3 regions of the Arthrobacter sp. UNCCL28 genome follow, and region 1 is predicted to be linked to each of the others. Evidence: riboswitches for the same ligand, from Rfam matches in the RefSeq annotation. Region 1 holds a riboswitch; each other region holds the start of a gene.
The links. Region 1 has a riboswitch for S-adenosylmethionine ahead of BLQ01_RS13875 (DUF1737 domain-containing protein). Riboswitches for the same ligand answer to the same signal wherever they lie in the genome.

Region 1 (4,054 bases):
GGGTCATCAGAGTCAACGCATCTTGATTGAGTTTCACGTGGAACGAGGACTCAGCGGCCGTCAGGGCAACACTCCGCGCGGAAATCGGCGTCATCCCCAGATGAAGGGTGCGGGGCTCAACAGAGGCCATCAAAAGTCCAGGAGGTTCTGCCGGAACCCACCATTGCCGTAACTCTTCCTCAACAGGCCACGGCGCCGCAGTTCGGGAGTGAGTTTATCCAGCACGCCATGGACCGTCACCGGATCCACAAAACCGGAAAAGAGGAACCCGTCGCCGCCCACCTCGGAGCCGGTGGACTCAAGGTAGTCGGCAATCTGGCCCACCGTGCCGATGATCGAATCCCCTGCCCCGCCGCTCCGGGCCTGCAGGATCTCACGCAAAGTGGAACCGGGAGGCGCCGCCTTGGCGAAGTGTTCCAAGGTCCCCTGGTTGCTGTTGGTACTCAGTTCCGGCAGTGGAGCATCGAGGTCGAATTGTTTGAAGTCGATCACCGAAAGATACGAAATGGAGTTGAGCTGGCTGTCGATGTCCCGCTGGGTGAGCTCGCGGCGCTGGGCCCGCAAGTCCTCAGCCTCGGCGGTAGAGCCAACCACGGTGGGCTTCAGGACGAAAAGTACCTTGACGTCGTCGGGGTTCCTGCCTGCCTTGGCGGCCTCGGCACGGATGGAGTCCCGGTAGGCCTTCATACCGTCAACGCCGCGGGCCAAGGCAATGGCTACGTCGGCATGGCCACCTGCGAACGCTTTCCCCCGCGGTGACGCCCCGGCCTGCACCAACACGGGTTCTTCAGGCAAAGGCGCCGTGTTCAGGGGACCGCGTACCTTGAAGAAGTCGCCGTGGTGGTTGATCGGATGCACTTTGCTGTGGTCCGCGAACATGCCGGCTTCCACATCCTCAACCACAGCGCCAGGTTCCCAACTCCGCCAGAGCCGCCTGACGACGTCGACGAATTCCTCCGCCTTTTCATACCGGAGGTCGTGTTCTATCTGCTGGTCCAGCCCGTAGTTCTGCGCGGCGAGGTCGCTGCCGGACGTCACCACGTTCCAGCCCAGCTGCCCTTCCGAGAAGTGTTGCAGCGTGGCCAGGAGCCGGGCAGCTGTGAAGGGCGGATAAAAGGACGCGCTGACCGTCGGGACGATCCCCAGGTGCTCGGTGGCGGACAGAAGATACGGGACCAGCGCCAGGGGATCATGCTTGGGTGCGAAGGAGGCATGAGCCAGGGAGACCTCCGCCGATCCGCCGTACGTGTCCGGCACGGTGAGGGAATCCTCAATGATGAAGAGGTCCAAACCGGATTGTTCGAACGCCCGGACGGCCTCTTGGTACAGGGCGGGTTTCTTCCAGTCGTAGCCCAGGCCGTAGCCCGGCGTCCCCCACCCCTGGACACCGAATCCGTGGCCTACAAACCATCCAAAGTGCAGCATGGGCTTGAGTGTAGAACTGCTCTGTCCGTTCACCGCGACCTGATTTCATGCGAAGTTACAGGGGGTCGTACTGGGTCAATTATGCTCCCGGGACGTCACATTTGGTGAGGTCCCGGGAGGCCTCCGATTACGCAACATGACGACCGGAGAACAGCACGCAAGTGCGGCCCAAGGCCGGTCGATGTTACGTTTTTCTTGAGTAATGAGTACCAGCGCAAAGCCCTGACTTGCTGGTCGGCAACCCTCTCTCCGGCGGGGTGCCTCAGGTGACTACTCGGCGTATCGACAAATTCGAACTGCAAGCGTGACTGAGGAGCACCAGCAATGCCTGAACCCACTGAAGAAAAACTCTCCTACCGCCTGATTACAGGCCCGGACAACCGTGAATTTTGTGAGCGTATCCATAGCGCACTCGCCGAGGGCTATGTGCTCCATGGCAGCCCGGCAGCAACGTTCAACGGCACCACCGTCATTGTTGCCCAAGCAATTGTCCTTCCCGCCGCGATCGCCAACGCTGACGCAGCCGTGGCCAACGCAGTGGACCAGCTTGAGAACTACGACGACGAAGAAGCATTCGAGGGCCACGCATGAGCTACGCAGGTGACCTGACCCCACAGGACGCGTGGGCCAAGCTTGAACAAGGCGCCATCCTGGTGGATGTCCGCACCGAGGGCGAATGGGCCCACATCGGCATCCCGGACACCAAAGCCACGGAGAACGATCCCCTCTTCATCCAGTGGAACCTCGCCGGCGGCATCCCTAATTCCCGCTTCATCGAGGACCTGCAGCAGCAGGCACCCGAGGACGAAGCCGTGGAGCTCGTCTTCATCTGCCGCTCCGGCCAGCGCTCCATCTCCGCTGCGATCGCCGCGACGCAAGCCGGCTTCACTGCCTACAACGTCCTTGAAGGCTTTGAAGGCGAACCGGACCGCTACGGCGAGCGCACCGTAAACGGCTGGAAAAACCGCGGCCTGCCGACGAACCTGGGGACCGAGTAAGTGACATTCAATCCCGACGCCGCCGGCTGGAGCCCTGACACCCAGGCCGTTCGCGGTGGTCTTGACCGCACCAATTTCCAGGAAACGTCCGAGCCGGTTTTCCTGAACTCCGGCTTTGTCTATGAGTCAGCCGCTGCGGCCGAACGTGCCTTCACCGGCGAGGACGAACGCTTCGTCTACTCCCGCTACGGCAACCCGTCCGTGGCCACCTTCCAGGAGCGGCTGCGGCTGCTCGAAGGAACCGAGGCATGCTTTGCGACGGCGTCCGGCATGTCCGCGGTGTTCACCGCCTTGGGTGCCTTGCTGGCTGCCGGCGACCGCGTGGTGGCCGCCCGTTCCTTGTTCGGTTCCTGCTTTGTGATCCTCAATGAGATCCTGCCCCGTTGGGGCGTGGAGACGGTATTCGTGGATGGCCCGGATCTGGACCAATGGCGTGAAGCCCTCTCGGAGCCGACCACCGCCGTCTTCTTCGAGTCGCCGTCCAACCCCATGCAGGAAATCGTGGACATCGCGGCCGTCAGCGAACTGGCGCATGCCGCCGGGGCGACCGTCGTCGTCGACAATGTCTTCGCCACTCCCCTGCTGCAGCGCTGCGGTGAGCTGGGCGCGGACGTGATTGTGTACTCCGGGACCAAGCACATCGACGGCCAGGGCCGTGTTCTGGGCGGCGCGATCCTGGGGACCAAGGAGTTCATCGACGGCCCGGTCAAGCAGCTAATGCGGCACACCGGCCCGTCGCTGTCCGCGTTCAATGCCTGGGTGCTGACCAAGGGTTTGGAGACCATCGGCCTGCGGGTAAACCACAGCTCGGCATCGGCTTTGAAGATCGCAGAGTGGCTTGAGCAGCAACCCGCCATCAGCTGGGTCAAATACCCGCTGCTGAAGTCCCACCCGCAGTACGAGCTTGCCGCGAAACAGATGAAGGCCGGCGGTACGGTGCTGACGTTCGAGTTGTCGCCTTCGGCCGGACGCTCAGCCAAGGAGGCTGCGTTCGCCTTGCTCGATGGGCTGCGCGTGGTGGACATTTCCAACAACCTCGGTGACTCCAAGTCACTCATCACCCACCCGGCCACCACCACCCACCGGGCCATGGGACCGGAGGGCCGGGCCGCGATCGGCCTCAGCGACGGCGTGGTCCGTTTGTCGGTCGGCCTGGAAGACGTGGACGACCTCATCCTGGACCTGGAGAAGGCCCTCAAGCAGGTCTGATCCTGCAGCCGGGGAAGCATCCTTCCCACCGTGCCGGAGCAGTCAACGCTGCCGGCACGGTGGCGAAGTCCACGGAAGACCGGGGAAACCTGCGGACCTAGGGCCGCCTGACCCTGGCCAGCGTCGGCGCGGGCTCCTTGTGCGCGTCGGCAGAGGTTCCGCGGACCGTCACCTTCGCTGCATGCCCGACGACGGCGGCCAAGGCTTCCGCGGTAGGCGGACTACCCGCCTGGCTCTGACCGCCGTGCCTCCTGTTGGTAAAGCGCACCGCCGCTTCCCGCTGCTCGTGGGCGCCATTGCCTCGATCCAGCAACTCCTGGATGCCGGCCTTGACCAGTTCCAATTCGCCCTGGTCATCCAGGACCGGGCTCACATAATCCACCAACGCCCACACCACTTCCGCTGCCGGACGTGGCCGGAAA
Region 2 (4,054 bases), on a different contig from region 1:
ACCCGCCACCATCAAGGACTGCGCCGTCTGGTCCGGGCTCACCATGAAAGATGTGAAGCTGGGCATCGAGGTCGCGGATACGTTGTCCCCCGGCGCCCTTGCCACGGTCACCCAGGACGGCCTGGGGTTTTACCTGGCCCGGGAAGATGTCAGTGAGCTCACCGATCCCGCGTGCTCGTCGCCGCCTGACGAAGCAGAACTACCCCGTGTTGACCTCATCCAGTGCTACGACGAATACGTCATGGGCTACTCACAGTCCAGGCACTACCTGGGCGGGACAGCGCCATACTTCCCCGAGGACAATGGACCTATGCACGTAGTCCTGCTGGAGGGCAGGTTGGCTGGATGGTGGCGGCACGGCTTTTCAGGGGGTGCCTGCCAAGTGGAGGCCCGGATGAACCGGGCGACAACCGCGGCGGAGCAGGAGGCCTTAGAGGCCGAAGTGGAAAGGTACGGCCGGTTCCTGGGCATGGAAGCCACGCTCGTGTGAAAGTGCCAGCGCCTCCGGACTGCTCGGTTCCCTTGGGCAAAGTCCATGCTGGATGGCAGGACTAAGCTGGAAGGAGACCTAGGAGGCCTGCACTGTGAACAATCTGATCTTCTGGATCATCGTCTGCTCGTGGCTGATTCCGCTCGGGATCCGCATGTACAACCGCTCCCGAGGCCGCCGGATCCAGCAAGGAACGTTCCGCGACCCCGGCTACCCACCGCAGAACCTGCCCGGTCCGGGCTACCCACCGCAGCAGAACTACCCCGGCCAGCCCTACCCCGCGGAAAGTCACCCGCAGCAGAACTACCCCGGCCAGCCGTACCCACCGGAAAGTTACCCGCAGCGGAACTACCCCGGCCATCCGTCCGAGCCGACCGTCATCCGCCCGGCGGAGACGTCACCGCAGTCCGGGTCGCCGTCGAGCACTTCATCCCCCGCGCCGTTTCCGTCAACCGGCGGATCGGAGCCGCAAGGCTACCGTGCCCGCAAATTGGCTGAGCTGGACGCGAAGTTCAGCAACGGAGAGATCGCCATGGAGGATTACATGAAGCAGCGCGGCGAGATCATGAACGGCTGAGGCTTACGGCCGACCCAGCCCGCGGCAGCCGGCAGCTCAGGCGAAGAAGGCTTCCCGAAGCTGCGGAGCGAGCTGCCCAATCTCCGTGAGGAAACCGTCGTGGCCGATCGGTGCCTCAATAACGTGGACCGGAACCCTACCAGGGAGCGCGGCTGCCAACTCCTGGGATTGAGCGGGAAAATACAGCCTGTCGCTATCGACCGCGGCCACGAAAAACTTCGCCGTGGTCCGCGACAAAGCTGACTCCAGGGATCCCCGGCCGCGTGCGACGTCGTGGGACATCAGGGCTTCTGTGATGGCGATGTAGCTGTTGGCATCAAAGCGGTGGACGAGCTTTGTCCCCTGGTGGTCCAGGTAGCTTTCCACCTGATACCTGCCACGCTCACCGAGCACCGCGGCGGCCAGGGGTGTCTCCTGGTGCTGGGCTTCCCGGCCGAAGCGGAAATCCAGTTCCAGCGCCGAGCGGTAAGTGATGTGGGCGATTCGCCGGGCCAAGGCCAGCCCGTGTTCAGGGGCCTTGCCTGCGTAGTAGTCGCCGTTGTTGAAGTTGGGGTCCTGGCGGATGGCCAGTGTTTGGGCCTGCGCGAAGGCGATCTGCTCGGCCGTGCTGTAGGCGCCTACGGAAATCACGGCGCAGCGTTTGACGCGTTCCGGGTAGGTCACAGCCCATTCCAGGGCGCGGGCACCGCCCATGGATCCACCCAGGACGGCGTGCCAGGAGTCGATTCCCAAGGCATCGGCGAGGCGCCCTTCTGCCACTGTGCTGTCGCGCAAGGTGACCAACGGAAACCGGGAGCCCCAGGGGCGGCCATCGGGTGCCTCCGACGACGGTCCCGTGCTTCCGTAGCAGCCGCCCACGATGTTGATGGAGACCACGAAGAACCTGTTGGTATCGATGGTGGCTCCGGGGCCCACCAATTGCTCCCACCAGCCTTCCTCGTCCGTGGCTCCCCGTGCCACGTGGGTGCTGCCCGTGAGGGCGTGCTGGATCAGGACGGCGTTGGAGGCATCTGCATTCAACTGGCCCCAGGTCTCGTAAGCCAGGACGACGTCGGGAAGGAACCCGCCGGCTTCAAGTTCCAACGGCCCGATGCCGGCGTACTTGACGGTTCCGTCTTCTTCTCCGGATTTTGGAAGGGCTGTAGCAGTAATGGTCATTCCTTTGACACCTTAACCTCGCGCTTGCCCGTCGCCTTGCGTGCGAACAGGCCAGGTCTTCACCCGGGGCACCCCACCGCGGAGGAGGGTTGCCGGCCAGCAAGCCGGGGCTGTGTGCTGGCACTCATGACCTAATACGAAGAGTCTAGGAAATGCAGGGCGGTTCTGGCGAAGAATGTGACAACAGTGTGACGGTTTTGGGCAGCTTCGTTCACCGATCACCGCCGTGGGATGCCGTCCGGCGAATAATCGACGGCCCGGACGGCATCCCCTTGGTTGAGGCGGCTACAGCCGCCTGACAGCCTTCAGCGGAGGGTTCAGGCTCCCTTGGCAGCCCGGAATCCGGCCTCGAGGTCTGCGATGATGTCATCCACGTGCTCGATGCCCACCGACAAACGCACCAACCCCGGGTTCACGCCCGCGGCGACCTGCTGCTCCACGGTCAACTGGCTGTGCGTGGTGGAGGCCGGGTGGATGACCAGGGATCGGACATCGCCGATGTTGGCAACATGCGAGTGCAGTTCCAGCGCGTCCACGAATCGCTTACCGGCTTCAACGCCGCCCTTGATGTTGAACGCCACAATGGCCCCGGTACCCCGGGGACCGTATTTGCGGCCGCGGTCATACCACGGGCTGGACGGCAGGCCCGCATAGGCCACCGATTCGACGTCGTCGTGGGCTTCCAGCCACTCGGCCACCTTGCTGGCGTTGGCTACATGGCGCTCCACCCGCAGGCTCAGCGTCTCAAGGCCTTGGGCAATCAGGAAGGCATTGAACGGTGAAACAGCTGAGCCGAGATCGCGGAGCAACTGGACGCGGGCCTTCAGGACGTAGGAGAGGTTGGCGCCCAATGCTCCGTCCTTGCCCAGGTCCCTCGCGTAGACAAGGCCGTTGTAGCTGGGGTCCGGGGTGTTGAAGCCCGGGTAGCGCTCCGGGTCCTTACCGAAATCGAAGTTGCCGGAATCGACAATCACGCCGGCAATGGCAGAACCGTGGCCGCCGAGATACTTGGTGGCGGAGTGGACCACGACGTCGGCGCCCCATTCAATGGGACGGATGAGGTAGGGCGTGGACAGCGTGTTGTCTACGATCAGTGGCACGCCGGCTTCGTGGGCAGTCCGGGCAACTCCCTCGATGTCCAGGACGTCCTGGCGCGGATTCGACACCACCTCGCCAAAGAAGAGCTTGGTGTTCGGCTGCACGGCATCGCGCCACTGGTCCAGGTTGTCCGGGTCCTGGACGAACGTCACCGAGATGCCGAACTTCTTCAGGGTGTGGGCCAGCAGGTTGTAGGTGCCGCCGTACAAGCTGGGGCTTGCAACGATGTGGTCTCCGGCCTCGGCGATGTTGAGGATGGCGAAGGTCTCCGCAGCCTGGCCCGAGCTCAGCAGGAGCGCACCCAAACCGCCTTCGAGGCTTGCGATCCTCTGTTCCACCGCATCCTGGGTGGGGTTGCCGATCCTGGTGTAGATGGGTGCGAGCTCAGCCAGGGCAAAGCGGTTGGCTGCGCTCTCGGCGCTGGGGAACACGAAGGACGTGGTCTGGTAGATCGGCAGCGCCCTTGCTCCCGTTGCGGAGTCGGGCTCCTGGCCTGCGTGGATCTGGCGGGTTTCGAAAGACCATCCTTGGGACATGGAGTTCTCCTGTTCGTGGCGCATGGGTTCTGTGGAAACGTGCTGCATGTGAGCTGGGCCCCAGTCTAGGAAGTGTCCGGAGCCTAAGACAGCTTTGTGACGCCGGTGGAATCTTTCGGTCTTTCAGCGTCTCTCCATGACGCCGCCCGTTAGCACTTATACACATCCCACCTTAGTTAGGCTTGACTTAGCTGA
Region 3 (4,054 bases), on a different contig from region 1:
CCGTGGGCGGCGTAGGCCTCGGCTACAAGTTCGGCATCTCCGGCATGTGGCTGGTCGTAGCCATTGGCTCGGGCGTCCTGCTGCTCAGCCTGCTGTTCGCCGGCACCATCCAGCGCCTGAAGATCTACACGGTCTCCCAGATGCTGAGCCTGCGCTACGGCAGCAGGGCAACACAGACCTCCGGCATCGTCATGCTGGCCTACACACTCATGCTCTGCGCAACCTCCACCGGCGCCTACGCCACCATCTTCGTGGTCCTCTTCGATTGGGAACGCTGGCTGGCGATCGCAGTCGGCGGCGCGATCGTCCTGGTCTACTCCACCATCGGCGGCATGTGGTCCATTACCCTGGCCGACCAAGTGCAGTTCATCATCAAGACCGTAGGCATCTTCTTCCTCATGCTCCCGTTCGTCATGAACGCAGCCGGTGGCATGGATGGCATCCGTTCACGGCTTGAGGACAGCTTCTTCCAGATCGACGGCATCGGCACCCAGACCATCATCACGTACTTTGTGGTCTACACCCTGGGCCTGCTGATCGGCCAGGACATCTGGCAGCGTGTGTTCACTGCCAAGACCCCCACCGTTGCACGCTGGGGCGGCGCCACCGCCGGTGTTTACTGCATCCTCTACGGCATCGCAGGTGCACTGATCGGCCTGGCTGCCCGTGTAGCCCTCCCGGATATCGACGTCGCAAACCTCGGCAAGGACGTTGTCTACGCAGAGGTTGCAACGCACATCCTGCCCGTCGGTATCGGCGGCCTGGTGATGGCAGCAGCTGTTGCCGCCATGATGTCCACCGCTTCCGGAGCGTTGATTGCAGCAGCAACGGTTGCACGCGCCGACGTAGTTCCGTTCGTGGCCAGCTGGTTCGGCAAGACCATCAACACCGATGACAGCGAGAACCCCGAGCACGACGTCAAGGCCAACCGCTACTGGGTCCTTGGACTCGGTGTTGTGGCCGTACTGATCTCCATGGCCGCACAGGACGTGGTGGTTGCCCTCACCATCGCTTACGACATCCTGGTCGGCGGCCTCCTCGTGGCAATCCTCGGCGGCCTGGTGTGGAAGCGCGGTACGGGCATCGCCGCCGCGTGGTCCATGGCAGTTGGCTCGGTGCTGACGCTTGCCCTGCTGATCCTCTTCGCCGTCGGTATCATTCCGAGTGCGGACGGCGTCTACGCCAACGAGCCGATCTACTACGGTCTCGCCGCCTCGTTCATCGCCTACGTGGTGATTTCGCTGCTCACCCCGCCCACCGACCCCGCAGTCCGTGAGGCCTGGGACAAGCGCGTTGCCGGGGCCGTCTCTGAGGAACTTCCCCCTGAGGCCCACCCGGTCAGCAGCCACAAGTAGGACCCCACGCAATACCCCAACAACAAAGTTCGACGGCGGCGCCTCCCCTTTTCGGGGAAGCGCCGCCGTTGTTTTTCCCCGGGGAAGAGGGCGTTGCGTGGCCCGCTTTGCTCCCTAAAACCTCGCCAAAGCCCGCAGAGCAGGCCTCACAACGGGAAGGAAGAGGGCGTTGGGTGGCCCGCTTTGCTCCCTAAAACCTCGCCAAAGCCCGCAAAGCAGGCCTCACAACGGGAAGGAGGGAGGGGTGGGTGCTGTGCGGTAGGGTTGTCCCAGCTTCAAGAGATGTGGTGCCAAGCTCCGACTGGCCACACACCAACCCCATGTTCACGGGTGGTTCGGATGAGGAAGCGGCCCGTCCCGGACCAGAGACAACCGAGCGGGCAAGAGCACTCCCCCAAGGAGAAGTCCCTTGCCGTACCAAGGCGCTACCACCCCGGCCGACTCATCAGACCCGGCAATTTCCAAGCCCACGGCCCCCGTTGCCTCGACGGTCGCGGTGATTCCCGCCGTCGATCTCTTCCTCGGCACGGTGACGATCGTGGCAAAAGCCGGAACGGCGAAGTTCCGCCATCCCCAACCGCACCTGATCGCGGGGGCGTTGGCCCGGGCCGTCAGGCCCACCCGCTGGTGCGGGCCGACCAGGACCCTCACGGTGACTGTTGCCGCCGTCGGCCAACGGGCGGGTGCGCAGCAGCACTACACCCTCACCGACCAGGACCCGTCCTAGATCTCCTCGTCTTCCTCACGGAATTCTTCAGACTCGTCCAGGGGAACCACGCGTTCGTCGTCCTCCGGGGCGTCTACTTCCTCTACCCAGGGCTCGTCCACTGGCTGATCTTCGGCGTAATCGTAGGCCGGGTCGGACTCAATGGTGGTCCGTTCCGGGTGGTTGGCGTGTGATTCGGTGGTGTCCATGGTGCAACCTCCGTCTCGCGGGCCGCTCAAAGCCCTGGTGACCGTGTGCGGGGTGGGCCCCGCCCCTGTCCTTCCATCTGAGCACCGGCGCAGGCGAGGGTCAAGGGCCCAAAATTACGGTGCGCCGAACATTCCGATTGAGGAATACCGGCCAAAAAACCGCGCAAATACGCGGTACAGTGGGGCGTGCAATGGGGCCGCAACTACCCCACCCAGCACAGGAGAAAAAGTGCAAAAGCACCAGGAATCCCACGGTTCGTCGAGCCCCGCTCCGGACCCCGCCCCCGAAACAGCAGACCCCGGCAACGCCTCGCAGCATCCCACGTCCTCGGACATCCGCCGCTGGCGGCAGTACCTGGCCGACGAGCGGGCCGAAGCCGCCGTCTACCGCGAACTCGCCCAGCGACGCGATGGAGAAGAGCGCCAAATCCTGCTGGCTCTGGCAGAGGCCGAAGGCCGCCACGAGGCCCACTGGCTCAAGCTCCTGGGCGAGCACGCCGGAATGCCCAAGGCAGCATCTGCCCGGAGCCAGTTCCTGGGCTTCCTGGCCCGCAACTTCGGATCAGTCTTCGTACTCGCCCTGGCCCAGCGCGCAGAGGGCCGCTCCCCTTACGGCACCGAACCCGCAGCAACTCCTGCCATGGTGGCTGACGAGCAGATCCACGAGGAAGTTGTCCGTGGCCTGGCAACGCGTGGACGGAACAGGCTCTCCGGAACTTTCCGGGCCGCGGTCTTCGGTGCCAACGACGGTTTGGTGAGCAACCTTTCGCTGGTCATGGGCATGGCCGCAACAGGTGTGCCCAGTCCCGTGGTGCTGATGAGCGGAGTGGCAGGCCTATTGGCTGGCGCGTTGTCCATGGGCGCCGGGGAGTACGTCTCGGTCCGCTCCCAGCGCGAACTACTCAACGCTACGTTGCCAACGCAAGCCACCCTCACGGCCGCACCGTCCCTGGACATCGAGCACAACGAATTGGTCCTGGTCTACCTAGCCCGCGGAATGACGCGTGAGGCCGCAGAGCACCGGGCCGCGGAGCGCATGGGCTTGTTCAGCTGCGATTGCGATCCCAGCCTTTCCTTGCAGCCTGAGAAGCCTGCCACCGATGAGCACGAATCCGTTGGCTCGGCGTGGGGCGCGGCAATGTCCAGTTTCTGCTTCTTCGCCTCCGGCGCCATCGTTCCCATCCTGCCTTTCATTTTTGGGATGACCGGCTTCGCCGCCTTGGTAGTGGCCGGCGCTTTGGTGGGCGTCGCGCTTCTGGCGACCGGCGCCGTCGTGGGCTTGCTGTCCGGAACCTCGCCGCTGAGCCGCGGCCTGCGCCAGCTCGCGATCGGGTTGGGAGCAGCTGCCGCCACCTACGGGCTGGGCCTGGTGTTCGGCGCCACCATCGTCTAGTTTGGACGGCTCCCCCCGCAGCCCGTAATGTTGGTTCGTCCTCCGCGCTGCCCCGCGTGACCAGGGCGTGAGGAATGGAGAACCGTGGACTCAGAGCGGGAAACGCGTGCGCCCAGACACCGGCGTGCCGGTACAGTGTGGCGCATTCTGCGGGGTGTGCTCATGGCCGCAGTTGCCGCTGTAGTGGCAGTGCTGGTCAGCGGCTACTTGCATGGCGACCCACGGATCACGGCCCTTTTCCCGGGTTTGAGCGTCCCTGGAGCAGCGCCGGGCGCGCAAAAACAGGCCGCGCCCGCACGCGCGGAAGACGCCCCGCCTCCCGGGTTGGAGGAGGCGGACGCCCCGCTGGCCCCGCCGGCGCAGCCCGCCACCACCAACAGTTCATATAAGT

Region 2: another riboswitch for S-adenosylmethionine. It lies ahead of BLQ01_RS06355 (homoserine O-acetyltransferase MetX); the one in region 1 lies ahead of BLQ01_RS13875 (DUF1737 domain-containing protein).
Region 3: another riboswitch for S-adenosylmethionine. It lies ahead of BLQ01_RS08280 (hypothetical protein); the one in region 1 lies ahead of BLQ01_RS13875 (DUF1737 domain-containing protein).

What each region holds. Positions count from the first base shown of each region.
Region 1 is NZ_FMWE01000004.1:327,886-331,939, forward strand. It holds gene BLQ01_RS13865 (aromatic amino acid ammonia-lyase) at 1-130, opposite strand, end outside; gene BLQ01_RS13870 (NtaA/DmoA family FMN-dependent monooxygenase) at 130-1,458, opposite strand; SAM riboswitch class IV at 1,624-1,736, shown strand; gene BLQ01_RS13875 (DUF1737 domain-containing protein) at 1,750-2,016, shown strand; gene BLQ01_RS13880 (rhodanese-like domain-containing protein) at 2,013-2,423, shown strand; gene BLQ01_RS13885 (O-succinylhomoserine sulfhydrylase) at 2,424-3,632, shown strand; gene BLQ01_RS13890 (glutamate--cysteine ligase 2) at 3,730-4,054, opposite strand, start outside.
Region 2 is NZ_FMWE01000002.1:359,925-363,978, forward strand. It holds gene BLQ01_RS06345 (winged helix DNA-binding domain-containing protein) at 1-490, shown strand, start outside; gene BLQ01_RS06350 (hypothetical protein) at 585-1,067, shown strand; gene BLQ01_RS06355 (homoserine O-acetyltransferase MetX) at 1,104-2,225, opposite strand; SAM riboswitch class IV at 2,241-2,357, opposite strand; gene BLQ01_RS06360 (bifunctional o-acetylhomoserine/o-acetylserine sulfhydrylase) at 2,543-3,883, opposite strand.
Region 3 is NZ_FMWE01000002.1:815,103-819,156, forward strand. It holds gene BLQ01_RS08275 (sodium:solute symporter family protein) at 1-1,355, shown strand, start outside; SAM riboswitch class IV at 1,629-1,748, shown strand; gene BLQ01_RS08280 (hypothetical protein) at 1,765-2,082, shown strand; gene BLQ01_RS08285 (hypothetical protein) at 2,079-2,270, opposite strand; gene BLQ01_RS08290 (VIT1/CCC1 transporter family protein) at 2,500-3,663, shown strand; gene BLQ01_RS08295 (matrixin family metalloprotease) at 3,826-4,054, shown strand, end outside.